One region of the Stenotrophomonas sp. YJH_SMC_79 genome, then DNA from elsewhere that is predicted to be linked to it. Evidence: riboswitches for the same ligand, from Rfam matches in the RefSeq annotation. Region 1 holds a riboswitch; the other holds the start of a gene.

Evidence for each region. Region 1 has a riboswitch for glycine ahead of AC5P57_RS13320 (trimeric intracellular cation channel family protein). Riboswitches for the same ligand answer to the same signal wherever they lie in the genome.
Region 2: it holds a riboswitch for glycine, as region 1 does, so the genes downstream of both, gcvP (aminomethyl-transferring glycine dehydrogenase) here and AC5P57_RS13320 (trimeric intracellular cation channel family protein) in region 1, are expected to answer to the same signal.

Annotation. Positions count from the first base shown of each region.
Region 1 covers NZ_JCAFRK010000003.1:488,009-502,642, forward strand. Annotated here, with positions in the region: gene AC5P57_RS13305 (efflux RND transporter permease subunit) at 1-2,806, opposite strand, end outside; gene AC5P57_RS13310 (multidrug efflux RND transporter permease subunit) at 2,803-5,880, opposite strand; gene AC5P57_RS13315 (MdtA/MuxA family multidrug efflux RND transporter periplasmic adaptor subunit) at 5,877-7,043, opposite strand; gene AC5P57_RS13320 (trimeric intracellular cation channel family protein) at 7,329-7,946, opposite strand; glycine riboswitch at 8,031-8,134, opposite strand; glycine riboswitch at 8,148-8,237, opposite strand; gene AC5P57_RS13325 (GIY-YIG nuclease family protein) at 8,278-8,553, shown strand; gene AC5P57_RS13330 (hypothetical protein) at 8,696-9,112, shown strand; gene AC5P57_RS13335 (nuclear transport factor 2 family protein) at 9,181-9,612, shown strand; gene AC5P57_RS13340 (hypothetical protein) at 9,616-10,053, shown strand; gene AC5P57_RS13345 (XVIPCD domain-containing protein) at 10,045-11,685, opposite strand; gene AC5P57_RS13350 (hypothetical protein) at 11,682-12,470, opposite strand; gene AC5P57_RS13355 (NAD(P)/FAD-dependent oxidoreductase) at 12,540-13,820, opposite strand; gene AC5P57_RS13360 (NYN domain-containing protein) at 13,944-14,634, shown strand, end outside.
Region 2 covers NZ_JCAFRK010000002.1:285,118-299,751, forward strand. Annotated here, with positions in the region: gene gcvP (aminomethyl-transferring glycine dehydrogenase) at 1-2,130, opposite strand, end outside; glycine riboswitch at 2,193-2,295, opposite strand; gene AC5P57_RS08110 (multidrug effflux MFS transporter) at 2,595-3,821, shown strand; gene AC5P57_RS08115 (siderophore-interacting protein) at 3,963-4,859, shown strand; gene AC5P57_RS08120 (hypothetical protein) at 4,929-5,321, shown strand; gene AC5P57_RS08125 (M2 family metallopeptidase) at 5,441-7,405, opposite strand; gene AC5P57_RS08130 (phosphoethanolamine transferase) at 8,020-9,669, opposite strand; gene AC5P57_RS08135 (phosphatase PAP2 family protein) at 9,666-10,433, opposite strand; gene AC5P57_RS08140 (ArnT family glycosyltransferase) at 10,545-12,275, opposite strand; gene AC5P57_RS08145 (response regulator transcription factor) at 12,380-13,093, shown strand; gene AC5P57_RS08150 (sensor histidine kinase) at 13,080-14,372, shown strand; gene AC5P57_RS08155 (VOC family protein) at 14,395-14,634, opposite strand, start outside.

The sequences.
Region 1 (14,634 bases):
CGGCCAGCGCGAAGTCCACCAGCAGGATGGTGTTCTTCATCACCACGCCCACCAGCAGGAACAAGCCGAGCAGGGCGATCAGGTTCAACTCGTTGCCAAACACCCACAACGCCAGCAGCGCGCCGACACCGGCCGAGGGCAGGGTGGACAGGATCACCAGCGGCTGCAGGAAGCTCTCGTAGAGGATGCCCAGCACCAGGTAGACCGCCAGCGTGGCGCCCAGCACCAGCCATAGCTGGCGCGCGCGCAGCTGATCCAGGCCGCCGGCCTCACCGGACAGCTTGCCCTGCACCGAACGTGGCAGCATCAGTTTCGACATCGCACCATCGATCGCCTGCGTGGCCTGTTCCAGCCCCACGCCAGGTGCCAGCGCGAACTCGATCCAGATCGAGGCGAACTGTTCGCTGTGATACACCCGGTCCGGTGCCATGCCATAGCGCCAGCTGGCGATGCTCGACAGCGGAATGCGCTGGCCGTTGCCGTCGATCACCTGCAGCTGCGCCAGCGTGCCGGGGTGCTGGGTGTGCTTCGGGTCCAGCTCCATCACCACGCGGTACTGGTTGAGGCTGTCGTACAGCGTGGCCACCTGGCGCTGGCTGAAGGAGTTGTTGAGCATGCTGGCGACGGTGCGCAGGTCCACGCCATGCCGCGCGGCCGCCTCGCGATCGATGTCCAGCACCACCTGGCGCATGCCTGCTTCGCCCTGTGCTTCCACGTCCACCAGTTCGGGCAGGCCACGCAGGGCGGCAGCCACCTTCGGTGCCCATTCGCGCAGGGGCGTGGTATCGGCTGAAAGCAACTGGAACTCGTACTTGCCGCTGCTGCCGGCGCCTTCCAGGCGGATGTCCTGGTCCACCCACAGATAGAGATTGCCGCCGGGCAGCTTGGGCAGCCGCGCGCGCAGGCGGTCGATCACCTGCTGGCTGGAGACTTTGCGCTCGGCCAGCGGCTTCATCTTGATCATGATGAAGGCGTTGTTCACGCCGTTGCTGCCGCCGATGTAGCCGATGATGTCCTCGATGGCCGGGTCGGACAGCAGCAGTTTCCTGTACGCGTCGATCTTCGGCTGCATGGCCTGGAATGACAGGCCGTCGTCACCGCGGGCGAAACCACGCAGCTGTGCAGTGTCCTGCTTGGGCACGATGCCCTTGGGCACCTGCTGGAACAGCCAGGCGTTGAGCGCGATGACCGCAACGAAGGCCAGCAACGGCCAGCGCAACCGGCGCAGGCTGGCCTGCAGGGTGCGCAGGTAAGCGCCGCGCACACGTTCGAACAGCGCATTGCTGCCGCGCTGCCAGCGTGATGGCTGCTGCCCGGCATCGATAAACAATCGCGCGCACAGCATCGGTACCAGGCTCAACGCGACCAGCACGGAGACCGCCATCGCCGCTACCAGGGTCAGCGAGAATTCGCGGAACAGGCGTTCGACGAAGTCATCCAGGAACAGGATGGAGACGAACACCACGGCCAGTGCAATGTTCATCGACAGAAGCGTGGCACCGACTTCCGACGCACCCCGTACCGCAGCCTGCCAGCGGTCCGCCCCGAGTTCGCGATGGCGGGCGATGTTCTCCAGCACCACGATGGCATCGTCCACCACCAGCACGGCGGCCACGATCAGGGCCATCAGCGAGAGCGTGTTGAGCGAGAATCCCATCAGCGCGATCAGCGCCAGCGTACCGAACAGCACCACCGGTATCGCCACGCTGGGCACCAGCGCCGCACGCCAGTGGCCGAGGAAGCCCAGCACCACCAGCACCACCAGTACGATGGCCAGAACCAGCGTCATCTCCGCTTCCTGCAGCGTGGCGCGGATCACCGGCGAGCGGTCCATCACCAGGCGCATGTCAACGCTGGAGGGCAGCAGTGCATGCAACTGTGGCAGCTGCGCCTGGATGGCATCGACGGTGGCGATGATGTTGGCATTGGGCTGGCGGCTGACGATCAGCAGCACGGCGGGGCGGTCGTTGTGGAAGCCGCTGGCGTAGCGGTCCTCCACGCCATCGGCGACGGCGGCGACATCGCCCAGTCGCAGCGTGCGGTCGTCGCTGACCTTCAACGCCAGTTCGCGGTACTGGGTGGCTTGGCGCAGCTGCAGCGGTGCCTCCAGCTGCCATTGCTGGCGCGCGTCCCCCACCGCGCCCAGCGGGCGCACCGCATTGGCACGTGCGATGGCCCGCGCCACGTCCTCCAGTGCCAATCCAGCATGGTTCAGCGCGTTTGGATCCAATGACACGCGTACCGCCGGCAGTGCGCTGCCACCGACCTGGACTTCGCCCACGCCCGGTACCTGCGACAGTTTCTGCGCCAGCACGGTGGAGGCCAGGTCGTACAGCTGCCCGGGCGACAAGGTGTCCGAGGTCAGTGCCAATGCCAGGATCGGTGCCTGCGAAGGGTTCACCTTGCGGTACTGCGGCATGCCCGGCATGCCACTGGGCAGCTGCCCACGTGCAAGGTTGATGGCGGCCTGCACTTCACGTGCGGCTTCATCGATATCGCGGCCGAGCACGAACTTCAGTTCGATCTGGGTCTGGCCCTGGGTGCTGGCCGAGTCGATGCGTGAGATGCCGGGCAGGCTGCCCAGTGCACGCTCCAGCGGCGTGGCCACGGTGGCCGCCATCGACTCGGGCGAGGCACCGGGCAGGCTGGCACTGACTTCAATGGCGGGGTAATCGACCTGCGGCAACGGCGCCACCGGCAACAACCGCAATGCCAGCAGGCCAGCCAACACCAGTGCCACGGCCAGCAGGATCGTGGCCACCGGCCGCTGCACGCAGGCCTGCGCCAGGCGCTCCACAGGGGTCACGCGCTGGCCTCTTCAGCGACGGTGGTTGCTGCCGCGTGGCCGCGCTGCAGGCGGTCGAAGGCGAGGTAGATCACCGGCGTGGTGAACAGGGTCAGTACCTGGCTGACCAGCAACCCGCCCACCATCACCCAGCCCAACGGTTGCCGCAGTTCGGCACCGGAACCACTGGCCAGCATCAGCGGCACGGCACCGAACAGCGCGGCCAGCGTGGTCATCAGGATCGGCCGGAAGCGCAGCAGTGCCGCCTGGTGGATTGCTTCGCGCGGGGTCATGCCGCGCGTGCGCTGCGCGTCCAGTGCGAAGTCGATCATCATGATCGCGTTCTTCTTCACCAGGCCGATCAGCAGCACGATGCCGATCACCGCGATCAGGTCCAGGCTGCGTCCGCTCACCCACAACGCGGCCAGCGCGCCGACCGTTGCCGAAGGCAGGGTGGAGAGGATGGTGACCGGATGGATGAAGCTCTCGTAGAGCACGCCCAGCACGATGTACATCACCACCACTGCAGCCAGGATCAGCCACAGTGTGGACGACAGCGAACTGCTGAACGCCGCCGCCGCACCCTGCAGGCGCAGTTCGATGCTGTCGGGCAGGGCGATCTGCGTGCGCGCCGCTTCCACGGCAGCGGTGGCTTCGCCCAGCGAGGCGCCCGGTGCCAGGTTGAACGACAGCGTGGCCGCCGGGAACTGGCCGACATGGTTGCGCAGCAGGGCCGCCGGCCCCAGTTCCACCCGCGCCACCGCGCCCAGCGGCACGGTCTGCCCGTCGCTGTTGCGCACGCGCAGGCCGCTGATGGCATCGGGCCCGGGTTGGAGCGACGGATCGGCTTCCAGCACCACGCGGTACTGGCTGGCCTGGGTGAAGATGGTGGAGATCTGACGCTGCCCGTAGGCGTCGTACAGCGCGTCGGCCACCGCTTCGACGCTTACGCCCAGACGCGCCGCGGCATCACGGTCGATGTTCACCCGTGCCTGCCGTCCCTGCATCTGCAGATCGCTGGCGACATCACGCAGCGCCGGTTGTTGGCGCAGCGCCTGCAGCAGCTCCGGGGTCCAGCGCTCCAGTGCTTCAAGATCCGGCGTGGTCAGGGTGAACTGGTACTGGTTGCGGCTGATGCGGTCTTCGATGCCCAGCTCCTGCACCGGCTGCAGGTACAGGGTGATGCCGGGAATCTTCGATACGCGCTGCTGCAGCCGTTCCATCACCACGGCGGCGCCATCGCGGTCGCCATGTGGCTTCAGCTCGATCAGCAGGCGTCCGGTATTGAGCGTGGCGTTGTTGCCGTCCACGCCGATGTACGAGGACACGCTGGCCACCGCCGGGTCCGCTTCGATGGTGGCGGCCAGCGCCTGCTGGCGCTCGCGCATGGCCTGGAACGAGATGGCCTGCGGCGCTTCGCTGATGCCTTGCACCAGGCCGGCATCCTGCACCGGGAAGAAGCCCTTGGGCACGGCGATGTACAGCGCCACGGTCAGTGCGAGGGTGGCAACGGTGGCCAGCAGCATCAGCGGCTGGCGCTGCAGCACCCAGCGCAGTTGTCGGTCGTAGAGGGCGATGATGCGGTCGAACACATCGGGCGCATGCGCGGTCTTCGCGTGCGGCTTCAGGAACCGCGCGCACAGCATCGGCGTCAGCGTCAGCGAGACCAGCAGCGAGATGCCGATGGCTACCGCCAGTGTCACCGCGAATTCATGGAACAGCGCGCCCACCAGGTCGGCCATGAACAGCAGCGGGATCAGCACCGCGATCAGTGAAACGGTCAGCGACACCAGGGTGAAGCCGATCTCGGCCGCCCCCTTCAGCGCGGCTTCGCGCGGGCTTTCACCTTCTTCCAGATGGCGGGCAATGTTCTCCAGCATCACGATGGCGTCGTCCACCACGAAGCCGGTAGCGATGGTCAGCGCCATCAGCGTGAGGTTGTTGAGTGAATAGCCGGCCAGCAGCATCACTGCGAAGGTACCGATCAGCGACAGCGGTACCGCGACGCTGGGAATGAGTGTGGCCGGCAGGTTGCGCAGGAATACCCACGTGACCAACACCACCAGGCCGATGGCCAGCACCAGTTCCTTCTGCACGCCGCGCACCGACGCGCGGATCGATTCGGTGCGGTCGCTCAGCACGTTCATCTGCACGCCGGCCGGCAGCGTGGCCTGCAGTTGTGGCAGCAACGCGCGCACCTGCTCGACCACGGCGATCACGTTGGCGCCGGGCTGGCGCTGGATGTTCACCAGCACTGCCGGCATGGTGCCGCTCCAGGCGGCCAACTGGCGGTTCTCGGCGCCATCGGTGATGGTGGCCACGTCGCCCAGCCGCAGCGGCGCACCGTCGCGCCAGGCCAGTACCAGGGCACGGTACTCATCCACGCTGCGCATCTGGTCGTTGGCATCGAGCATCACCGCGCGGATCGGGCCATCGAAACTGCCTTTGGGCAGATTGACGTTGGCGGCGGCGATGGCGGTGCGGATGTGGTCCATGCCCAGGCCGTTGGCGGCCAGTGCCGCCGGATTGACCTGGATACGCACGGCAGGGCGCTGGCCACCGGCCAGGCTGACCAGGCCGACACCGGGCAGCTGCGCCAGGCGCTGCGCGATGCGCGTATCCACCAGGTCATGCACCTGCGGCAGCGACAGGCCCTGCGAGGTCACCGCCAGGGTCAGGATCGGCGTATCGGCCGGATTGACCTTGCGGTAGACCGGCGGCACGGGCAGGTCGCCGGGCAGGAAGCTACCGGCGGCGTTGATCGCGGCCTGCACGTCCTGTTCGGCTACGCCCAGCGGGACGTCCAGTCCGAACTGCAGGGTGATCACCGACGCACCGCCGGAACTGGTCGACGACAACTGCTTCAGGCCGGGAATCTGCCCGAGCTGGCGCTCCAGCGGCGCAGTGATCGTGCGTGTGGTCAGTTCCGGGCTGGCACCCGGGTACAGCGTGGTGATCTGGATGATCGGGTAGTCGACCTGTGGCAGTGCAGCCACCGGCAGCAGGCGATAGGCCAGCACGCCGGACAGCAGCAGCGCCACCATCAGCAGCGTGGTGGCGACAGGCCTGAGGATGAACGGACGCGAGAGGTTCATGCGCCGGCCTTGGTCGCGGCCTCCCCGGCGATGATCTCCACCGCCGTGCCGTCTTCCAGTCCGTCGATGCCTTCGATCACCACCTGGTCACCTGCGGCCAAGCCCGAACGCACGGCCACGCGGCCGTCATCGGCCGGGCCGAGCACTACCACGCGCCGCTGCGCCGTGTTGTCCTTGCCGACGACATGCACGTAGTTGCCCTGGCTGCCGAACTGTACGGCGGCATCGGGAATCAGCAGGGCGGGCTGCTCGCCCAGCTGCAGGCGTACGTTGACGAACTGGTTGGGGAACAGCGCCAGATCGTGGTTGTCGAAGTGCGCACGCAGCTTCAGCGTGCCGGTGGTGGTATCGATGCGGTTGTCGAGGCTGGACAGCGAGCCGCGCGCCAGCTGCCGGCGTTCTTCGCGGTCCCAGGTTTCCACCGCCAGCGACGGTTGCGCCTGCACGGCATCGAGCAGTGCAGGCAGCTCGGGTTCGGGCACGGTGAACAGCACGCTGATCGGTGCAGTCTGCGCCAGCGTCACCAGGCCTTCGGCATCGCTGGCGCGTACCAGGTTGCCCACGTCCAACCGCCGCAGCCCGACGCGGCCACTGACCGGCGCGGTGATGCGGGTGTACTGCAGCTGCAGGCGTGCTTCATCAACAGACGCCTGGTCGCTGAGCCGGCGGCCCTGCAGCTGGCGCACCTTGCTCTGCTGGTCGCTCAGTTCCTGCCCGGACACGTAGTTCTGCTTCTGCAGTTCGCGGTAGCGCTGCAGCTGCCGTTCGGCGTTTTCCAGCTCGGCCAGGTTCTGCTGCTGGGTGCCCTGGGCCTGCGCCAGCTTCACTTCATACGGGCGTGGGTCGATCTGCGCCAGCAGGTCGCCGGCGTTCACCTGCTGCCCTTCCTGGAAGTGCAGGCGCAGCAGTTCGCCATCCACGCGGCTGCGCACCACCACGCTGTGCAGCGGGGTGACCGTACCCACCGCCTTCAGGCGCAGCACCAGCGGCTCGGCACTGGCGCGCGCCACGCGTACCGGCACCGTCTTGCCCGGTGCATCGTCGCGGCTGCCGGCGTCGTTCCGGGGCCACAGCCACCACGCCAGAACGGCGACGAGGGCAAGGGCCAGCACCGCCCACAACGAGCGGGCACGGCGGAAGCGGGAATTTTCGGCGACAGACATGGGGCATCCTGCGCCCTGCGCGCGCAGGGACATGCGGGCCCGTCGGCGCGTTCACGGGCACCACGGGCAGCGGGGAGGGAGTGTCTGGCGGGGCCGCGGGCGCGGCGTGGCTGGATGCCGTCGCGCGTGCGACGGGGTGCCAATGGTAGCGGTTTACGCGAACCGTCGCCGCGTGACCTTGGTCATGCAACGCAATCGGTGGTGCCGGCCGCTGGCCGGCAACCTGCTGGAATCTGCGGGCGTATGCAGTGTTGCCGGCCAGCGGCCGGCACCACCGTCAAACCATCAATGCACTTCGTCGTGATAGACGAACTTCGGCATTTCCCAGCGGTAGTGGATCGCCAGCAGGCGCAGGGCGAAGCCGCCGCCGAGGCAGCACAGGATCGCGGTGGCGTCGGCCACGCCCCAGTGCAGCAGCAACAGGTACGCCGCGCCGGTCAGCAGCGCGATGATCGCGTACAGCTCCTTCTGGAAGATCAGCGGTACTTCGTTGCAGAGGATGTCGCGGAGCACGCCACCGAACGCACCGGTCAGCATGCCGGCAATCAGTACGATGGGTGTGGCATGGCCGGCCTCGCGTGCGATCGAGCAGCCGATCAGGGTGAAGGCGATCAGGCCCAGCCCGTCCAGCACCAGGAAGGTGCGGCGGAAGTGGTGCATCCAGCGCGCCACCCAGGTAGCGATCAGCGCCGCGCACACGGTGAAGCCCAGGTACTCGGGATGCTTCACCCAGCCCAGCGGGTAGTGGCCGAGCAGGATGTCGCGCAGCGAACCACCACCAAGGGCGGTGACGCAGGCGATCATGACCACGCCGAAAAGGTCCATGCGGCGGCGGCCGGCGGACAGCGCGCCGGTCATGGCTTCAGCGGAAATGGCGATCAGGTAGATGATGGACAGCAGCATGGGGCAGGCTCCGGGCGCGGTGGGGCCGGCCATGCGCGACTACCGCCACTGCCTGCGCAATGACGGGATGACGATGACCGGTGCCGCTCCCGCTGTCCTTTTGCCTGAGAGTTCAGCGGCGTGGGCCGCGTGCCCCTTCGGCGGATCGTCCCGGGCATGCCCGGTGACCTCTCTCCAGCTCGGCGAGTCGAATGCATGGTTGGTGGGATTCCAGCCCACCGGCCTGAGCGATCATGGGAGCCTGCGCCTTCGGCGGGCGCCAGCGCGGCGCCTCTCTCCTGCATTCGGCCGCCAGTATATCCGCTGCAGTGCAGCACGGCATAATCCCGGCATGGCCCCGTCCCCCCGCCCGTGGTTCCTGTACCTGCTCGAATGCCGCGATGGCAGCTATTACGCAGGTATCAGCACCGACGTGGACGCACGCTTCGCCGCCCACCAGGCGGGCAAGGGCGCGCGCTACACACGGGCGCGGCCGCCACTGCGCGTGCTGGCCGTGCGCGAATACCCGGACCGTTCCGCCGCCTCGCGCGCCGAATGGCAACTCAAGCAGCAGCCGCGCGAACGCAAGCTGGCCTGGCTGCAGGCCCTGGACGCCGGACTTCTGTAGCCGAGCCCGCGCTCGGCTGCTGTTCCGTCTGCCCGTTGCAGGACCCGGGCATGGGCTCGGCTCTACGGTAGATCCACGCCATGCCTGGATGCGGCTTGCACGTGCCATGATCGCCACACCCATCGACACATGGATCCGTCCGATGAAGAACCGCGGGATACTGCTGTTGACTGCCTGCGTGGCCCTTCTGGCCTGCACCCAGGCACCGTCGCCACCGCCACTGCAGCATGGGCAGATCGGCACCGCCGCTGAGCTGGCCGCGTACGGCCCGAGCACACCCGAACCGATCCACCTGCGTCGTGACCGGGTCCCTCCCGATCTGGTCGATCTGATCCCGTTCGCGGAAAAGTGGGGGATCGGCGATGACATGCTTCGCAACGAAATGCAGGAGCGTGCCACTGACGCGGAAAAGCAGGCATTGGCGGATGCGCTGGCGGGGCGCCATGCGCGCATCACCGTCTGGTTGGACAGCTTCCCGCAGGGGCAGCCCATGTCTGAAGAAGCCGCTGCGTTCATGTACATGCAGCTGGGCGCCGACGAAATGCGCCTGATGCCGTAGATCCACGCCATGCCTGGATGCGGCTTGCACGTGCCATGATCGCCCAGCCCTCAGCGCCGGAGACCCGGATGTCCACGATCGCCCTGCTGTTCGCCCTTTCCGCAGCCACAAGCCCCGCCGCCGACCCGGCCACCATCGCGGCCATCGAAGCCACCTGCCATGACTACGTCGACGGCCAGCTGGAGGCGGACCCACAGCGCGTCGCCCGGTCCCTGCACCCGGACCTGGCCAAGCGCGCGGTCCTCGGTGATACACCCGATGAGCGCCTTGGACTGCGCCGGATGTCCAAGGAAGAACTGGTCTCACTGACGAAGCAGGGCGCGCTGAAGACCCCGAAGGAGCAATGGGACCGCCGCTGCACGGTACTGGATGTGACCGGCAACGCCGCCTCGGTGCGGCTGGAAACACCGTGGTTCGTCGACTACTTCCACATGGGGCGCTTCGAGCAGCGCTGGGTCATCGTCAACGCGTTGTGGTACCCGAAGCCGAAGGCGCAGTGACCGATGCGTGCGGCGGGCCGGGCGTGGATCGCGCTGTTTCTGCTGTTGACCTTCCTGGCCCTGCTGCCGGGCCTGCTGTATCTGCTGGGATTGGTCGCGGCCGAGGGCCGGCCGCAACCCGTCGATTCCGCGCGGAGCGGCGGCGCGTGTGGTGCTGCGACCTATGCCCACCACGTACCGATGGATCCATGGCGATTCACGGCGCGCCACGTGGGGGTGAATACGAAGGTGAACGTGCCGGATGTCGAGCTCGAAGCCTCCTGGATCGCACGCGTCCACCTCGGCCACCATCCACGCCACAGCATGCTGCGCTGGCACCTGAGCTCGGCAGCACTGACCATCTGGATCACCCGGCACTGGTCGTCACGGCAGATCGCCGGCACGGCGCGGGCCGAAGGGTACTGCCCGCCCCGACCGTTGCATGGGCGCGGATCAGACTGACCGGGCCTGCTGGGACAGGGTGCTCTGGTGATCCAGCTCCTCCTGCCGGGAGCGCGCATCGGACTGTCGGTGGGCGTCATTCATCGTCTGCAACTGCGCCAATGACGTGTCCACGGGGGTGGCAAATGCCTGCGCGGCCGGCATCTGTGCCCTGAGATGGGCCGGGTCGGACGGATCGCCCTGCACGACGAAGAGCGTTTCCGCCCTGCCATCCTGCGAAGGCGAGGCGCCCAGCACGACATGGTCGATGCGTGTCAGCCCGGCCTCGCGGGCCAGGCAGGTCGAGCTGGCTGCAAGGCGTTGCGCGTTTTCGCCGAAAGGCTGGGCCCGGCTGTCTTCCAGGCGCCGCACCGCCTCCTCGGCCTGTTGCAGCAGCGGGTCGGAAAGCGCGGCACGCCGTCGCTCCGGTTGTGCGGGTTCGACGTGCAGCAGCTGTTCGGGCATCCCGTTGCGCGGGGCGCGGTTGAGGTCGATGGAGCCGTCGGCATTCTGCTGGCGATGCAGTTCCGCACGCGGCACGGTGGACCACTGGCCATCGATGAAAGCGTGGCCGCGACCGTCCCGGTTCCAGATCACCAGATCATCGCCGGAGGCGTACAGGCCGGCGGTGGCCGGCGAGTTGCCGGCCGCCTGCGGGCGGCCCCAGGCATGTGAGCGCCCGTGTTGCAGGGCATCGAGGTAGGCCGGTGCCTCGGTGTTCTGCAGGAACAGGGTCTTGACCACTTCGTAGCGATGCAGGGCCTCGGGGTGTGCGCGATCGGCAGCCAGCGCCACCGGGCTGGCCAGCGGGTCGGCGGAGACACCGACGAACACATCGCGCATCGGATTGCCTGGCCCTGCGGCTCGCAACCGGTTGAAGACCTCGGTGCCCTTCAGGGCGTGCTCCACGCCGCTTTCCAGGTAGTCGGGCTGTTCCCTGCCGCGTACGACGCGGTTGGGAAGCATGCCGTCGATCCGTGTCTTGACGTCATCCACGCTGGCCAGATCGCCGCTGGCAATCGACCGCAGAACGCCAGGATAGCGGCTCAACCCTGCCTGGTTCTCCAGCTTCATCAGCATGGTGGCGAGCTTGGCCTGGTCATCCAGCGACGCATGCTGGTACAGGTCCGTGCCGCGCAGCTGCTGCATCGCGCCGCCAGGATCCCGGCGGCCATCGCCGTGGCGGAGCAGTCGGTCGACCTGGCTGACATCGTGTGCATGCACGAACGCAACGCCGTCGCTGGATGCAAGGAAGGTGTTCAGATGTCCGCGGACGGTCCCATCCAATGCGCGCCCATTCTGTGCCCTGATGCCGTCGCCATCGCGCTGCAGGTCGGAAACCGTCTGCTGCCGCTGGCGTGCATCAAGCTCCAGCGAGGGCTGCTGCGGGCGCGCCCAGCGCTGATAGGCGTCCACCAGCTGGGTCGCCACCTCCGGGTGCTGGCCCAGATCGGTCTGCAGCGTGCCGATGGAAAAACCACTGTTGCCCACCGGCGTCATGACATTGCCGCTGATGTTGCCGGCAAAGGACAGCTGGTAGGCCACGTTGCGGCCGGCGTTGCTGCCCTCGGACGCCACGCCGATGGCGAAGTAGGCCAGCGTGCGCAGCTGCGCATCGCTGAGCTGCGGACGATCCTGCGGTGCGGTGCTCATGGGCTGTTCTCCTTGCCGTTGGCGGTGCGTCCACACATCTTCAGCGCTTCGCGCACGGATGCGATGAGGCCGACGTACTCGTCCGCTGCAGCCGGTGACATCCCGTCTGCAAGTTCGTCATCGCTGCGCGCGGCGTCTTCGGCATAGGGCGACAGTGCGGCCTGGCAGGCCGCGTTGTTTCCCGCGTCATGCTGGGCCGAAGCGATCGCCAGCCTGATGTCGGCGATCGTGCTCAATGGAAGCGTATCCGCGCAGGATGCCTGGAGCGCTTCCAGCGTGCTGGCGGTGCCGGCGGCGGAATACGGCGCGGTCTTTGCAGCCGCCTGGCGCAACGCGGCGGCAACGTTGTCCGTCATGCAACGGTCGCTCACCGCAAGGTAGTGGCCCTTGAACCCACCGTTGCTGCCGCAGTAGGCGGCGCAGGCATCGGCCGTGCGCGTACCGACCTCGATGCCCTGGGCGGTAGGTTGCATCGTGAGCAGGCATTGCGCTGCGCCGGGTGCGGGATCCACCGCGACGGACTGCAGATCGTCGCCGAGCGTGCCCGCCAGGCTGCATCCGGCGCCGGAGGATTCAGTCTCCAGATGGAACTGCTGCGACGTGCTGCCAGGGCGTGCCTGCAGCAGCAGCTGTCCCCATCCTCGCTCGGTCGAGTAGGTACCGGGTGACAGGCGCGGAGAGGGCGCTGGCGAGGGGGCGGAGACTTCCGCCTGCGACTGCCCCGCAGGACAGCCCGAGAGCAGGGCGGCGGCGACTAGGGCGGGCAACCATTTCAGCAGATCCATGCGGCTTCATTCCATGAGCGACCGGCTTACGCTAGCAGCCCGTGCGTGAAGGCCACCGGGGCCCGGGACCTAGCGCCTCGGCCGCCGGTCGTCCTGGTCATCGCCGAAGATGATGCGCGCACTGCGCTGGTAGCTCCAGTACGCCACGGCCCAGTTCAGCAGTACCACGATGCGGTTGCGGAAACCGATCAGGAAGAACACGTGCGCAGCCAGCCAGAACCACCAGGCCAGGATGCCCGACAGCTGCAGTCTGCCCAGGTGCACGATGGCGGCCATGCGGCCGATGGTGGCCAGATTGCCGTAGTCGGCGTACTTGAACGGACCGGGTTCGGGCTTGCCGTGCAGGCGTGCGCGGATGACCTCGGCCACGTACTTGCCCATCTGCTTGGCCGCGGGCGCCACACCGGGTACCGGCTTGCCGTTGGCCTGATTCAGCGCGGCCAGGTCGCCGGCCACGAACAGCTCGGGATGACCGGGCAGGGTCAGGTCCGGTTGCACCTGCACGCGTCCGGCGCGGTCCAGCGGCACCTCCAGCGTGCGCGCCAGCGGTGAAGCGGCAACGCCGGCGGCCCAGACCACGGTGCGTGCCGGCACGAACTGATCGCCGAGCTTGAAACCCTGGCTGTCGATGTCGCTCACCGGGGTACCGGTCAGCACTTCCACGCCGAGCTTTTCCAGCTGCCGGCGCGCCTTCAACGAAAGTACTTCCGGGAACGAGGACAGCACGCGTGGGCCTGCTTCGACCAGCCGCACCTTGGCGCTGGCCGGGTCGATGTGGCGGAATTCATTGCGCAGCGTATGCCGCGCGATTTCGGCCAGGGTGCCGGCCAGTTCGACGCCGGTGGGTCCACCGCCAACGATGGCAAAGCTCAGCCACGCCGCTTTCTTTGCCGGGTCCGGTTCGGCCTCGGCACGTTCGAAGGCCAGCAGCAGCTTGCGGCGCAGCGCGATGGCATCGTCCAGCGTCTTCAGGCCGGGCGCATCATCGGCCCATTGGTCGTTGCCGAAGTAGGCGTGGGTGGCGCCGGTGGCCAGCAGCAGGCTGTCGTAGTCCAGCGTGCTGCCATCGGCCATGCGGATCTGCCGGGCCTGCTTGTCGATGGCCACCACTTCGCCCAGGCGGACTTCCACATTGCGCTGGTGGCCGAGGATGTGGCGCAGCGGTGCGGCGATATCCGGCGCGGACAGGCCCGCGGTGGCCACCTGGTACAACAGCGGCTGGAACAGATGATGGTTGCGGCGGTCGACCAGGGTGATGCGCATGCGCTCGCGGGCCAGGGCACGGGTGGCCCAGAGTCCGGCAAAACCGCCGCCGACAACGACCAGGTGGGGAACGCGCTCACGACTCATCGACTCACTCCAGTGGGGGCATTGGGGGAAGCGCCTGGCATCTTCTCACGGCGACCGCCTGTCACGTCAGCGCCCGCGTGGATCGGCGATACTCGGGTTCAGGCAACCGCCCGCGAGGAGTCCATGAGCGAACCGGAAAAGCGCATCGCCCTGTTGATCGACGCCGACAACGCGCCGGCCTCGAAGATCGACGAGGTCCTGGCCGAAGTCGCCCGCTACGGCGTGGCCAACGTGCGCCGCGCCTATGGCAACTGGAAAAGCCCGCGGTTGAAAGGCTGGGAAGCGGTGCTGCACGAATATGCGATCCGCCCGATCCAGCAGTTCGCCTACAGCAAGGGCAAGAATGCCTCGGACATGGCGATGGTGATCGATGCCATGGACCTGCTGTACGCGCGCAACCTCGATGGTTTCGCCATCGTGTCCAGCGATGCCGACTTCACCCCGATGGTGATGCGCCTGCTGACCGATGGCGTGAAGGTCTATGGCTTCGGCGAGAAGAAGACGCCGGAACCCTTCGTCAATGCGTGCTCGAAATTCACCTACCTGGAAGCGCTGGGCCAGACCCATGCCAGCGTGCCGGATACCGAACAGGCATCGAGCGAACAGGCATCGAGCGAGCCGGTGGCCAACGACGATGCGCGCCCGCGCAAGAGCGGTGCGGAAATGCGCAGCGACACGCGGCTGGTGAAGATGCTGCGCCGCGCGGTGTCCGCGGCCGAGGGCGAGGATGGCTGGTCGCACCTCGGCCCGGTCGGCAGCCAGATCGGCAACCAGGCGTCGTTCGACCCGCGCAACTACGGCTACGGCAAACTCA
Region 2 (14,634 bases), on a different contig from region 1:
GCCGCCGTGCGGGATGCAGAAGGTCTTGTGCAGGTTCAGGTGCGAAACGTCCGACCCCCACTTGCCCGGCTTGGCCACGCCGACCAGGGCGTTCATGTTGGCGCCGTCGGTGTACACCTGGCCGCCGTGCTGGTGGATGATCTCGCAGATCTCGACCACTTCCTCCTCGAACACGCCATGCGTGGACGGGTAGGTCATCATGATCGCGGCCAGGCGGTCGCTGTATTTCTCGGCGTTGAGGCGGATGTCCTCGACGTCGACGTTGCCGTTGGCATCGGTCTTGGTGACCACGACCTTCATGCCGCACATCTGTGCCGAGGCCGGGTTGGTGCCGTGCGCCGAGTCCGGGATCAGGCAGATGTCGCGGTGGCCTTCACCGCGCGAGCGGTGGTAGGCGCGGATCGCCAGCAGCCCGGCGTACTCGCCCTGTGCGCCGGAATTCGGCTGCAGGCTGACCGCGTCGTAGCCGGTGCATTCGACCAGCATCGCTTCCAGCGTGTCGATCAGTTCCTTGTAACCCAGCGCCTGGTCGGCCGGCACCAGCGGGTGGATCTGCGAGAACTCCGGCCAGGTCACCGGGATCATCTCGGCGGTGGCGTTGAGCTTCATGGTGCACGAACCCAGCGGGATCATCGTGCGGTCCATCGCCAGGTCCTTGTCGGCCAGCGAACGCAGGTAACGCAGCAGTTCGTGCTCGCTGTGGTGGGTGTTGAACACCGGGTGGGTCAGGAACGCGGACTGGCGCAGCAGGCCGGCCGGCAGCGCGTCGGCGGTGCTGGCATCCAGCGCGTCGACGTCCAGCGAGGCACCGAACACCGCAGCCACGGCGACGATGTCGGCGCGGGTGGTGGTCTCGTCCAGACTGATGCCGACCGAGTCGCTGTCGATCGCGCGCAGGTTGTAACCGGCGGCGCGTGCCTTGGCATGGATTTCATCGGCATGCACGCCGGTGACGTGCAGGGTGTCGAAGAAGTCGCCACCGACCTGCACGCCGGCATTGCGCAGCGCTGCGGCCAGGATCGAGGCCAGTCGATGGGTGCGGCGGGCAATGCGGGTCAGGCCTTCCGGGCCGTGGTAAACGGCGTACATCGAGGCCATCACCGCCAGCAGCACCTGCGCGGTACAGATGTTGGAGGTGGCCTTCTCGCGGCGGATGTGCTGTTCGCGGGTCTGCAGGGTCAGGCGGTAGGCCGGGTTGCCCTGGGCATCGATCGAAACGCCGATCAGGCGGCCTGGCATCGAGCGCTTGTAGGCGTCACGGCAGGCCATGAAGGCGGCGTGCGGGCCACCGAAGCCGAACGGCACGCCGAAACGCTGGCTGTTGCCGACCACGATGTCCGCGCCCCATTCGCCCGGGGCAGCCAGCAGGGTCAGGGCCAGCAGGTCGGTGGCCACGGCCACCAGGCCGCCGCGTGCGTGCACGGCATCGACCAGCGCCTTGTAGTCGCCGACCTGGCCGAAGGTGTCCGGATACTGCAGCAGCAGGCCGAAGGCTTCTGCTTCCAGCGCTTCGGCCGGGGTGCCGACGCGCAGCACGATGCCCATGGGCTCGGCGCGGGTACGCAGCAGTTCCAGGGTCTGCGGGTGCACGGCGTCGTGCACGAAGAAGGTGTCCGACTTCGACTTGGCCGAACGCTTGGCCAGGGTCATCGCTTCGGCGGCGGCGGTGGCTTCGTCCAGCAGCGAGGCGTTGGCGATTTCCATGCCGGTCAGGTCGGCGCACAGGGTCTGGAAGTTGATCAGCGCTTCCATGCGGCCCTGCGAGATTTCCGCCTGGTACGGGGTGTAGGCGGTGTACCACGCCGGGTTTTCCAGGATGTTGCGCAGGATCACGTTCGGCGTGTGGGTACCGTAGTAACCCTGGCCGATGAAGCTGCGCAGCACGGTGTTCTTGTCGGCGATCGCACGGATCTTCGCCAGTGCCTGCACTTCGGTCATCGACTCCGGCAGTGCCAGCGGTGCCGGCGACTTGATCTTGGCCGGCACGATGGCGTCGGTCATCGCATCCAGCGACGCGTGGCCGACGACGTCGAGCATCTGCGCGATCTCGGCGTCGTTGGGGCCGATGTGGCGCTCGACGAACGCGTTGTGGTGCTCGAGCTCACGCAGGGAAGGGGTGTTCTGGGACATGGCGAAGGATCCGTCAGGAAAGGGCACACGCACGGGCACAAGCCGCCGGTCGGCGGTCTGCGGGGCGCCCCTCTGTCCTTTTGCCTGAGAGTTTAAAAGCGCGGCGGACCGCAGCTTCGTGCCCCTTCGGCGCCGGATCGAACCGGTCTCTCCAGAGTTGTGTTACGGGTGGTATCGGGCCTGAGCGATTACGGGCGTTGCGCCTTCGGCAGCGGTGTTCCGCTTCTCCCACCGTGTTGCCCGCCGATTATAGCCCGTTGCGGGCGCGGCGGCCGCCTTCGGTCCTGGAGGCCGCGCCTGAATGGCCGATGGCCCGTCCGTGCGTTTTGTGCACTGCTGCATGGCATCAGGCGCAATCCCCACCTATGATGGGCGGATACCCGAATTCATCTGGCGCCGTCCCTGCTGCAGGGGACCGGCGCCCGCCGTGCGTGCCGCGCATGGCCCTGCCGGACGCCTTTCCCATGACCGCCGCTGTTGCTCCCTCCACCCGCCGCATGGCCCTGCTGCTCGCCGGCCTGGCCATGTTCGGTCCGTTCTCGATCGACACCATCTTCCCGGCGTTCCCGCAGCTGGCCCAGCGCCTGGCGGTGGACGAAGTGGCGGTGCAGCAGACCATCAGTGTGTACCTGCTGTTCTACGGTCTGATGAGCCTGGCGCACGGCCCGCTGTCCGATGCCTGGGGCCGCAAGCGGGTGATCCTGGGCGGCCTGGTGGTGTTCGTCGGCGCCTCGGTCGGCTGTGCGCTGTCCACCGACCTGACCACGCTGCTGGCGTTCCGCGCGCTGCAGGGCCTGTCTGCGGGTGTCGGCATGATTGTCGGCCGCGCGGTGATCCGCGACCTGTACCACGGCCACGATGCGCAGCGGCTGATGAGCCAGGTGTCGATGCTGTTCGGCATCGCTCCGGCGATCGCACCGATCATCGGCGGCTGGATCCTGCTCAGTGGCGCCGGCTGGCCGCTGATCTTCTGGTTCCTGGTGGTGTTCGGGCTGGTGCTGCTGGCGGCCACCGCGCGCTTCCTGCCGGAAACCCATCCGGTCGAGGCACGGGTACCGCTGTCGCCGCGCGTGCTGCTGCGTGACTATGTGCGCATCGGCTTCAACCCGCGCTTCCTGCGCCTGGCGCTGGCTGGCAGCATCGGTTTCGGCGGCATCTTCCTGTACATCTCCTCGGCACCGGTGTTCGTGATGCAGCACCTGCATCTGGGCGAGGGCGGCTTCGCCTGGCTGTTCATTCCCACCATCGGCGGCATGACCACCGGCTCGTTCCTGTCCGGGCGCATGGCCGGGCACACCACGCCCACACGCCAGGTCGCCATCGGTTTCAGCCTGTGCGCGCTGTCGGCGCTGCTGAATGTCGGCTACGTGGCGCTGTCGCCGCAGTTCGTGCTGCCGTGGGCGGTGCTGCCGATCTTCCTGGGCGGCATGGGCATGTCGCTGATCTTCCCGATCCTGGCCCTGGCGGTGCTGGACATGTACCCGCACCAGCGTGGCCTGGCATCGTCCCTGCAGGCCTTCGTGCAGCTGATGATCAGCACGGTGGTGGCTGGCGTGGTGTCGCCGCTGCTCAGTGCCAGCCCGCTGCACCTGGCACTGGGCCAGGCTGCATTCTTCGGCGCCGGATTCGTGTTCTGGTACTGGGAGCACCAGCGCGAGCGCGCGGCGCAGGCAGTCTGCACGGGCCATTGAGCAGTGCGCAGGGGTAGGGCGGGCCGCGCTGTCTCCAACGCTTGCGGCCAGGAACGACCGGACTAGGCTGGGGACTCCAGCCAGCCGGTGCGTGGATGCACGACAGCCAGCCGATCCGATGTCGTTGCATGAGGTTCCCCCATGGCTGCGCAGCAGACCTATCGCCTGTTCGAGGTGGCGCTGAAGGAGCGCCGCGTTCTTTCCCCTTCCCTTGACCGCATGGTGTTCACCGGTGCCGACGTGGCACGGATGAAGACCGAAGGCCCGGACCAGCGCATCAAGGTGTTCTTCCCCTTGCCCGGCCAGGACGTGCCGCAGGTCCCCAGCGGTGAAGACTGGTATCCACGCTATCGCGCGCTGCCGGACGACCAGCGCCCGCCGATGCGCACCTACACCATCCGCCAGCTGCGTGCCGAGCAGGGCGAGGTCGACGTTGATTTCGTGCTGCATGGCGAAACCGGGCCGGCCTCGCGCTGGGCCATCCGCGCGCGGCCGGGCGACCGCGTAGTGCTGCTGGCCCCCGATGCGGACTGTGCCGACAGCAGCGAAGGCTGGGAATGGAAGCCGCCGGCGGGTGTCGGCCAGGTGCTGCTGGTGGCGGATGAAACCGCGCTACCGGCGGTAGCCGGCATTCTCGAGGAACTGGCCGCGCTGGCCGATCCGCCACGCACGCTGGCGCTGCTGGAGGTCGCCCAGGCCGGGGATGCGGTGCCGTTGAAGGCCCCGGACACGGCCGAGCTGGTCTGGCTGCCACGCGGGCAGGCGGCCTACGGACAGCCTCTGTTGCAGGCGGTGCAGGCGCGCCTGGCAGCGGCCTCGAGCGTGGCCGCAGGCGACGAGCTGGAAGAGATCGACATTGACGCGCAGATCCTGTGGGAGCAGGCCGATGCCAGCGTGGCCGGGCCGCTGTATGCCTGGGTGGCAGGCGAGGCGGGGTCGGTGATGGCGGTCCGTCGCCATCTGGTCCGCGACTGCGGGCTGGACCGCCGCGCGATCACCTTCATGGGCTACTGGCGGCACGGCAAAGTGCTGGACTGAGGGGTGTGAAGCGGTGCTGCGGGCGGGGTGCGCTATCCTTGCGCCCCCCTTTCGCAGCGGTACCGCACCATGTCCACCAGCTCCAAGACCCGCCGCGACCAGCGCCGTCGCCAGGAAAAGCAGGCCGCCAACAAGGCCGCTGCCCAGGCCTCGCCGGTGGAGCCGCATGCGGAACTGCGCGATGCGCAGCGCACCCTGCTGGCCGGTGTCGTGCGCCGCGACGGCGAATGGGTGCTGGGCATGGATGGCCGCATTGCCGGCCACAGCGAAAGCGCCGCACAGGTGCTGGCGCTGATCATGCAGGCCGGTGAGCTGCACGAACGCAATGGCACGCCGGTGCGCCTGATGTACTCCGACGCGCTGCGCGATGCCGCACAGGCCGAAGCCAGGGAGAAGGGCCAGACCTTCGAGGAATTCAAGGCCGAGTTGGCCGCTGCGATGGCGGCCAAGAAGAACAGCTGATCGCTGTTGCGGTAGAGCCGGCCGCTGGCCGGCTGCCAGACGCATTTCCACCGTGCAGTTGCCGGCCAGCGGCCGGCACTACCGGAAAGGGGCGGATCCTCGCGGACCCGCCCCTTCTTTCATTTTGCCGCCGGGGCCGCGTTGGCCTGCCAGCCGCACATCTGGCCTTCGTTCTGCTGCTTCAGCCACTCGTTGACCGGCGTGAAGTACTCGATCATCGGGCCGGCATCGAGCTTGTCGGTACCGGTCAGCTCCTTCAACGTGGCCTGCCACGGCTGGCTGGCACCCTTGCTCAGCATCGCCCAGTACTTCTGGCCGGCTTCCTTGTTGCCGTAGAAGGTGCACTCATGCAGCGGGCCCTTGTAGCCCGACGCGTCGCACAGGCCCTTGTAGAACTGGAACTGCAGGATGCGCGCCAGGAAGTAGCGGGTGTAGGGGGTGTTGCCCGGCACGTGGTACTTCGCGCCCGGGTCGAAGAACTCTTCACCACGGGTGCTGGCCGGGGCCACGCCCTGGTACTTGGCCTTCAGGTCCCACCACGCCTTGTTGTAGTTGTCGGCGGTGATCGAACCGTCGAATACGCCCCAGCGCCAACGGTCGATCATCAGGCCGAACGGCAGGAACGACACACCGGACAGCGCCATGCGCATCTGGTTGTTGATGACCGCCTCGCGGCTCTCGGTCGGCGCGTCGACCAGGCCGATCGAGCTGAGGTACTTGGGTGTCATCGCCAGCACGATGGTGTCGCCGATCGCTTCATGGAAGCCATCGTTGGCACCGCCCTGGAACAGCGGCGGCAGCGGGTTGTAGGCCAGGTCGTAATAGATGTGGCCCAGCTCGTGGTAGATGGTGGTGAAGTTTTCTTCGTTCGGCTTGATGCACATCTTGGTGCGCACGTCGCCTTCCATGTTCATGTCCCAGGCGCTGGCGTGGCAGACCACGTCGCGGTCATCGGGCTTGATGAACTGGGTTTTTTCCCAGTACGACTGCGGCAGCGACGGCATGCCCAGCGACACGTAGAAGTCCTGCGCGCGCTCGGTCATCTGCTTGGCGGTACGCAGTTCGGCCTCGCGCTGCGCCTTGTACTGGGCAGCCACGTTGGCGTCCTTGCCGGCCTTGGCCAGCGCCGCGCTCAGGTTGGTCTGGTACTGCTTTTCCAGTGCCGCGGTGATGTCCAGGCTGCCAGCGCCCGGGTAGGGTTCCAGCTGGTCCCACAGGTTCGACCAGTCCTGCTGCCACATGTTGCCGAGCAGGTGCGCGGCGATCAGGCCATTGCCCACTTCTGCCTTGTCCTTGCCATAGGTCTTGTCCAGCTTGCCGCGTGCGTAGCAGTGCAGCTGCTCGTACATCGGCTTGACCTGTTCCCACAGGCGATCGGTTTCAGGGCCGATCTGCTCCGGCGGCATGTCGTAGCCGCTGCGCCACATCTGGCCGGCATCGGTGAAGCCCATGCCCTTGGCGCCTTCGTTCACCAGGCCGACGAACTTCTGGTAGTCGCCGCGCATGCTCTTGGTGGTGCTGTGCCAGCCCTGCCAGGCGTCGAGCTGCTTGTCGTAATCGCGGCTGCGTGCCAGCACCTGCTCCAGCTCGCCCAGCTGGCGGCAGGAGTTGGGATCGTTGGCATCGGTGCAGTACTTGCCGGCACCGTAGCTGCCTTCCATGCGGGTGGCGATCTGGGTCAGCTCGGCCAGCTTGGCCGGGTCGCGTGGCGCCGGCATCGAAGACATCAGTTTCAGCAGGTGGATCGCGCGCTTGCTGTCTTCGCTCATCGGCTTGCCGTCGAACTTGGCGGCCTGTTCGATCCAGCTGTTGAGCTGGGTCAGCGAGCGCTCGTTGGCCTTGGCCGCGATTCGTTCCGAATCACTGTTGATGTAGGTGGAGGACAGCCACTGCGCCGAGGTCATTTCCGGGTAGGCGGCCTTGAATTCGGCATTGATGCGGGCCACGAACTGGTCGGCGGTTTCGCCGGCCGGGGCGCTGCTGCTGGCGGTATCGGTGCCTGGGGTGGGTTCCTTCTTGCAGGCGGCCAGGGCCAGCGTGGCGGCGGCGATAGCCGAGGCCAGCAGGAGATGACGGTGTTTCACGGGCGGTCCTTGGGTGGTGAACGACGGCCGAAGGCTAGTGGGCAGCCGCTGCCACCGCAAGTGGCGGAAGTCGGCCGGGCCGCGCCCGGCACCCGCAGAGGCTTTCGAGCAACGGCAACGTCAACTTCAAAAGCGGGGATTCCGTGGTTTGGCGGGGCGGTGTGGGCTTGCAGGACACGCCGTAAACCCGTCCATGGGGGCTCGATGGCGCCATCCATGGCGCCAACGGTCCTGCAAGCCCACACCGCCCCACCTCTGACAGATCGTGGCGGCTGTTGGTAGGTGTCGACCTTGGTCGACACATCTGTCAGGTATCGACAATCAAAATGGGGTCGGATCCGTTTTCCTCCGGAAAACGGATCCGACCCCAAGGTCATTCCAACAGATCGCGGAAAACTGTCGAAGGCGGGGTGGGTCCGGTGGCGGGAGTGTCCGCGGCATGGATGCCGCGGCCAAGCCCCCATGGATGGGTTTACGGCGTCTCCCGCCACCGGACCCACCACGCCAAACCACGGATAGTCCGCTGTTGTTGTTGTTGTTGTTGCTGTTGCTTCGGCCTTTGCCTTTGTCTTTGCCGTCGCAGGTGCAGGGCTGCAAGCCCTGCCGAACAACCCTCAACCTTCGCAGTTGGCGAACACGTCGCGGTCGCGCTCGTACAGCGAGGTCTTCACCTGCATCAGGCCCAACACCGACGGGAACAGGTTGTCGTGGTCGGTATACGCCGCCGAACGCTTGCGCACGCACTGCAGGTCCAGCCCGCGGCTGCTGGCGAAGCCCGGTGAGAACCACATCGTCATCGGTACCCGGGTCTGCTCGGCCGGGGCGATGGCATAGGGCACGCCGTGCAGGAACAGGCCCTTCTCGCCCAGCGACTCGCCATGGTCGGACAGGTAGATCATCGCCGTGTCGTAATCCTGCATGCCCTGCAGCGTGCCGATGGTCTTGCTCAGGAAATGATCGGTGTACAGCACGGCGTTGTCGTAGCTGTTGGTGATCTCTTCGCGCGAGCAACGGCCGATGTCACGGGTGTCGCAGGTTGGCTTGAAACGAGCAAAGGCGGCCGGGTAACGCTCGAAGTACGCCGGGCCGTGGTTGCCCAGCTGGTGCAGCACTACCACGCGGTCGCCGGGTTTGGCACGCACCTGGGTGGCCAGGTCCTGCAGCAGGATCTCGTCCATGCAGCGGCCATCGGCACACAGCCCCGGGGTGGTCGCATCGGACAGTGACTGGAACTCCAGGCCTTCGCACACGCCCTTGCAGCCGGACTGGTTGTCACGCCACAACGGTGCGATGCCGGCACGGTTCAGTACGTGCAGCAGCGACTGGTGTGCACGGATCTTTTTTTCATCGTAGTCGTGGCGTCCCCACGGCGAGAACAGGCACGGCAGCGACACTTCGGTGCTGGTGCCGCAGGAATGCATGTCCGGGAAGTTGATCACCGGTGCCTGGGCCAGCTCCGGGGTGGTGTTGCGGCCGCCGTTGAGGCCCCAGTTCTGCGCGCGCACGGTTTCGCCCATGACGATCACCAGCAGGCGCGGCTTGCTGGCAGGTGCACGCGGGGTGGCCTTGGCATCGGTACCGATCGGCAGCTTCGGCGCGCGCTGCACCGGGTTGTCGCCACGCAGCGCACGCGGCAGGCCCAGCAGTACGTTGGCCGGGGTGGCGAGGTAACGCACTTCGCGCTGGTTGCGCATCAGTGCCGAGACATCCTGGAACGAGATCAGCGCACCGCCAACGGCAGTCACCGCTGCCACGACCAGGAAGCCGAGGCGCCACAGCAGGCTGCGGCCCCAGCTGCGGCGGCGCAGCTGCACGCGCCACAGCACGATCATCGGCAACACCGCCAGCAACAGCACCGGCCACACCAGCGACACGGTCATCAGCTCGCGGCTTTCCTTGGGGTCGGTCGCCAGCACGTTGCGCAGCATGTCCGCATCCAGATAGATGTGGTAGCGGCTCATGTAGTGCGCAGCGAATGCGGTCACCAGCAGCAACAGGCTGATCACCACCTTGGCATTCCAGCGCCAGACCAGGATGCCCAGCAGCACGCCGTGTGCACCCAGCAGCAACAGCAGCAGCGAAAGCGCGTAGCGCAGGCTGCCCGGATGGCTGGCCATCGCGCTGTGCCAGAACAGGCCATTGCCGGCCACCGCGAAGAACAGGCTGGTCAGCGCGATCAGTGCTTCGGTGGAAAGCTGCGGCCGCCAGTTGCGAAGACCCGCAAGGGCGGGGAGGCGGGCGGGGCGTTGGACCGATGCACTCATGCGTTTGCCTCCTGGCGGTTGGGACGGTCCAGCTGACGGCGGATCAGGACGCGTTTGACGATCAGATACAGGCCCAGCGAAAGCAGCCAACATATCAACGCAGTGGCAACGTCATGCGAAAGGAAATGGGCGCCCCGCAGCTGCTGGCTGATGCCGAACACCAGGCCAGCGCCGAGGCCGATCCACAACCCGGCCCAGCGCCATGAAGGGCGCCACAGCAAGGCGAAGAAGTACAGGGACAACCATGCGTAACCCGCGCTGGCGTGGCCCGCCGGGAAGCAGGCCTGTGCGGCCATGCCGGCCGGGCGCGCGGTGAAAAGCCCGATGAAAGGCTGGTGGCCGCCGTAGCGAAGCAGGTCCCAGGGGCATTCCATCGGCACCAGCGCCTTCAGCAGGGAGATCACACCCGTGCCCAGAGCCATGGCAATCACGACATAAAGCAGCGCCCACCGCAGGATGCGATCGCGACCCTTCCGCCAGTGGTGGAAGCACAGCAGGATCGCAACCAGCGCCGCTGCGGTGCTCAGCCATTTGCCGGCCTTGTGCACCACCGTGCGGGTGATCCAGGCGTCCTGCAGCGCCCAGTGGCCACCCTCCAGACGGAACAGATGATCGGCCACCCATTGGTCGCCGCCGAAACCCATCAGCAGCGTAAACAACGGCAGACCGATTGCGACAGGCAGCCAGAGGTGAGTTACGGCAAATCGTGACGCCAGTGGCGATGTTGCAAGCGGCGCTACCGAATCAAGGGGACGGACGGGCATGCTGGGAAAGGGCGGTTCGGGAATCCGCGGTCATGCTCGTCACCTGGATGTCGGAGAAGGGTCGGACGCTCGTTCGTGCCGGGTTAATGTTTTCCCGGCACGTGTCAACGTTCAGTCTTCTTCGGCGGTCGATCCTGTCCGCTCGGCGTGGCATTCCGGGTTCCATGCAGTACCGGGAAGCAGTTGCCAACGATTCCTGTTGGCAACACCGATGTCGATCACCTTGGCCGGATCCACACAGGGGCTCATTGCGTCGTCCAGCACCAGCAGCCAGCGCTTGCCAGGTGCCTCGGCCAGCCACGGGCCGGCGTCGTGCCATTGCTCGGCCCAGGGGCGCTTGAAGCCGAATTCGCGCACCGGGCGGTCGGCCTGCAGCAGGTTCTGTTCGCGCCAGGCCACCAGCGCCAGTTCGGCGTCCGGTCCGATCCGCGCGCCGACCCGGCGCATCAGCGCCGACGCCGATGCGTAGGGATCCAGCGCCGGGATCAGCACCAGGCCGTAGAGCATCCACAGCATGCCGTGGGTCAGCAGCACCAGCGTTGCGGCGCGGCGCACCCGCAACCAGACAATCAACGTCGCCAGCGCGATGGCGAAGGTCAGCAGGCCATCACCCAGCACCGGAAGCAGGGTGTCGGGCATCGCCCGGCGTTCCAGCTGAGCCACGGCCCACGGGTGCTCGGTCATCAGCATCACGCCCAGCACGCCGGTGGCCAGCATCAGCACCACGCTGTAGCCGAACAGGTAGCGGCGCACGCACAGGCGGCGCAGCAGGCCGGGCAGCAATGGCGCTGCGGCCAGCGCCATCGCCGGCAGCATCGGCAGCAGGTACACCTCGCGCTTGCCCGGGCTGGCGCTGAAGAACACCAGCACCAGCACGGCCCAGCCCAGCAGCAGCCACTGGCGGCGGTCGCCACGGCGGATACGGCGCCACCAGGGCTTGAACAGCATCGGCAGCAGCAGGCTGCCCGGCAGCCACAGGGTCAGGATCACCTGCAGGTAGTACCAGGCGGGCTGCCGGTGGTGCCAGGCATTGGCATAACGGGTACCGGTCTGCTTGAACAACAGCTCATGCGCGTAGGCCTGCAGTTCGGCAGTGGGCGTGTGCAGCAGGGCCCAGCCCAGTGGTGCCAGCCACACCCCGACACCCAGCAGGAAGGCCGGGATCAGCCACAGCAGGGTTGCCGGATGCGGGCCCTCCACCGTGTACCCCCGGCGACGCTGGTACAGCCACCAGCCGAACCAGGGCAGCACCATCAGCAGCGGCAGGAAGCCCACGCCCTTGGTCACCGTGCCGACGCCTGCGGCGAAACCGGCCAGCCACAGCGCGGGCAGGTTGCGGCGTTCGCACAGGTGCCGCATCAAGCCCCACAGTGCGACGGTGGTCATCCCCACCAGCACCATGTCGATCTGCGCACGCTTGGCCATCAGCCCGAACTGCAGGGTGCAGAACAGCGCCGCCAGGGCGTAGATGGAATGCCGAGGCGACCACAGCCTCCGTGCCAGGTCCGACACCAGCCACAGGCTGAGCAGGGCGCCCAGCAAGGACGGCAGCAGGAACGACCACTGCCAGCTGCCGACGATCTCGTAGGCGGCGGCCTGCAGCCACATGAAGACCGGCGGCTTCTCCGCATACAGCTCCACGCCGCGGTGCGGCAGCAGCCATTGCCCGCTCTCGACCATGGTCCTGGCCGCCAGCACGAAGCGCGGCTCGTCCGGCGGCTGCGGCTGCCGAAGGCCGATCCCCGCTGCCAGCGCAGCAATGATCAGCAGCCACAACAGGGGCAGGCGCCAACGGCGGGGCAGGGCTACGGGCACGGCAGGCTCCGGGAGCAAAACGGCCATTCTGAGGTGGCAGAGGTGGGAAAAGCGTCAGAGCGACGCCGGGGCGACCGCATTCCGACATGTGCGGCGCTACCATGGTACGAACTTCCGTGGATGTTTCGTGCATGCGTCTGTTGGTGATCGAGGACAACCGCCAGCTGGTGGCCAACCTGTTCGACTATTTCGAGTCGCGCGGGCATGTGCTCGACGTGGCGCCGGATGGCATCACCGGACTGCACCTGGCCGGAAGCCATCCGTATGACGCGGTCATCCTGGACTGGATGCTGCCGCGCATGGAGGGCCCGGAGGTGCTGCGCCGGCTGCGCGCCGAGCATGCATCGGAAGTGCCGGTGATCATGCTGACCGCGCGTGACGAGCTGCCGGACAAGATTGCCGGCTTCCGCGCGGGCGCCGACGACTACCTGACCAAGCCGTTCGCGCTGCCGGAGCTGGAGGTGCGGCTGGAAGCGCTGCTGCTGCGTGCGCAGGGCCGCAACCCGCGCAAGCGCCTGCAGGTGGGCGATCTGGTACTGGATCTGGCGACGCTGGAGGCTCAGCGTGAGGGCCAGGTGCTGCACCTGTACCCAGCCTGCCGCAAGCTGCTGGAGGTACTGATGCGCGCCAGTCCGGGCGCGGTCACCCGCCAGCAGCTGGAATTCGCCCTGTGGGGCGACGAACCGCCGGATGGCGACCTGCTGCGTTCGCATGTCTACGAACTGCGCCGCAGCGTCGATGGTCCGTTCGCCGAGAAACTGATCCATACCCTGCCGCGGGTGGGTTACCGTCTGGCGGTGACCACGGGCAGCGATGCCGGCAAGGATGGCGATGAAGGCGCGTAAGCCGGGGCCGCTGTACCGGCGCGTGGTGTGGTGGTTGCTGGGCTATCTGGCGCTGCTGTCGATCGCGGTGTTCAGCGTCGGCAACTACGTGCATGAACATGCCGAGCATGCCGCCTGGCGCGCGCTGCTCAATTCCGAACTGGACAGCATCGTCGAGCACGTCGAGCACGAGCCGCACTACCGCTGGCAGGATTCGGACACGCTCAGCCTGTACCGGTTCGATGCGGTCAACCTGCCCGAGGGGCTGCGCACATTGCATCCGGGGCTGCATGACGGCGTGATGGTCAAGGGACGTGAGACGGCGGTGATGGTGCGCGAAACCGAGCCGATGGGCCGGGTCGCGCTGGTTCTGGACATCTCCGATTTCCATGACCTGGAACAGTTCGCCACGCGCTGGGTGATGCTGGCCGGGGTGATCATGATCTTCGTCACCGTGCTGATGGCGTCGTTCGGCATGGAGCGCATGGTGCGCCCGTTGAGCCTGCTGGCGCAGCATATCGCCGCCTTGCGGCCGGGCGTTCAGGGCCAGCGCATCGAGGTCGACCCGCGCGGCAGCTCCGAACTGCATACCATTGCCGATGCACTGAACGACTACCTGGACCGCAACGAGCAGTTCGTCGAACGCGAACGGGTCTTCATCAGCACCGCCAGCCACGAACTGCGTACACCAATTGCGGTGATGACCGGTGCTGCAGAGCTGGCACTGGAACAGCCGGGCCTGCCCGAGCGCGCGCGCCAGCAGATGCAGCGCGTGCTGCGCACAGCGCAGAGCGTGGAGCAGCTGATCGAACTGTTGCTGGTGCTGGCGCGTGATCCGGCACGATTGGCCGCGCGCGCCGAACGCATCGCACTGGACCAGCTGTTGCCGGAAATCGTCGACGACCATCGTCACCTGCTCGGCGACAAGGATCTGAGCATCGGCATCCAGGCTGCTCCGGTGGATATCGTTGCGCCGCTGGCCGTTGTGCAGGCCGCGATCGGCAACCTCCTGCGCAATGCCATCGAGAACAGTGGCCGTGGTCACATTGAGCTGCGCCTGAGCTCGTCGGCGGTGCTGACCCTGCAGGACCCCGGGCATGGCATGAGCCCGGAGGAGATTGCGGCGATCCACGCGCGGATGGCCCGTGGCGAGCGCGCCGATCGGGGGGGCGGCATCGGACTGGACCTGATCGCGCGGCTGTGCGAGCACCTGGGCTGGACCCTGCAGCTGCAACCCTGTGACCCGCGCGGTACGCGTGCCACCCTCGACTTCAGCGCATCACGCCCTCCATCGCGGTAGTGCCGGCCGCTGGCCGGCAGCCCTACTGTCCGGTGCCCGCGCGCGCCACGTGCTGGTCGATCAGGATCACGTTGCCATCCGGATCGGCCAGCTGCAGATAGCCGGTGCCCTGCCCATCAGGGTCGGTGCGCACCGCCAGTTCGACGCCCTTCGCATCCAGCTCCGCCTGCAGCTCGCGCACATCCTGGAAGTGGGGCAGTTCCTGCTTGTGCTGGTCCCAGCCAGGATTGAAGGTCAGCAGGTTGCCCTCGAACATGCCCTG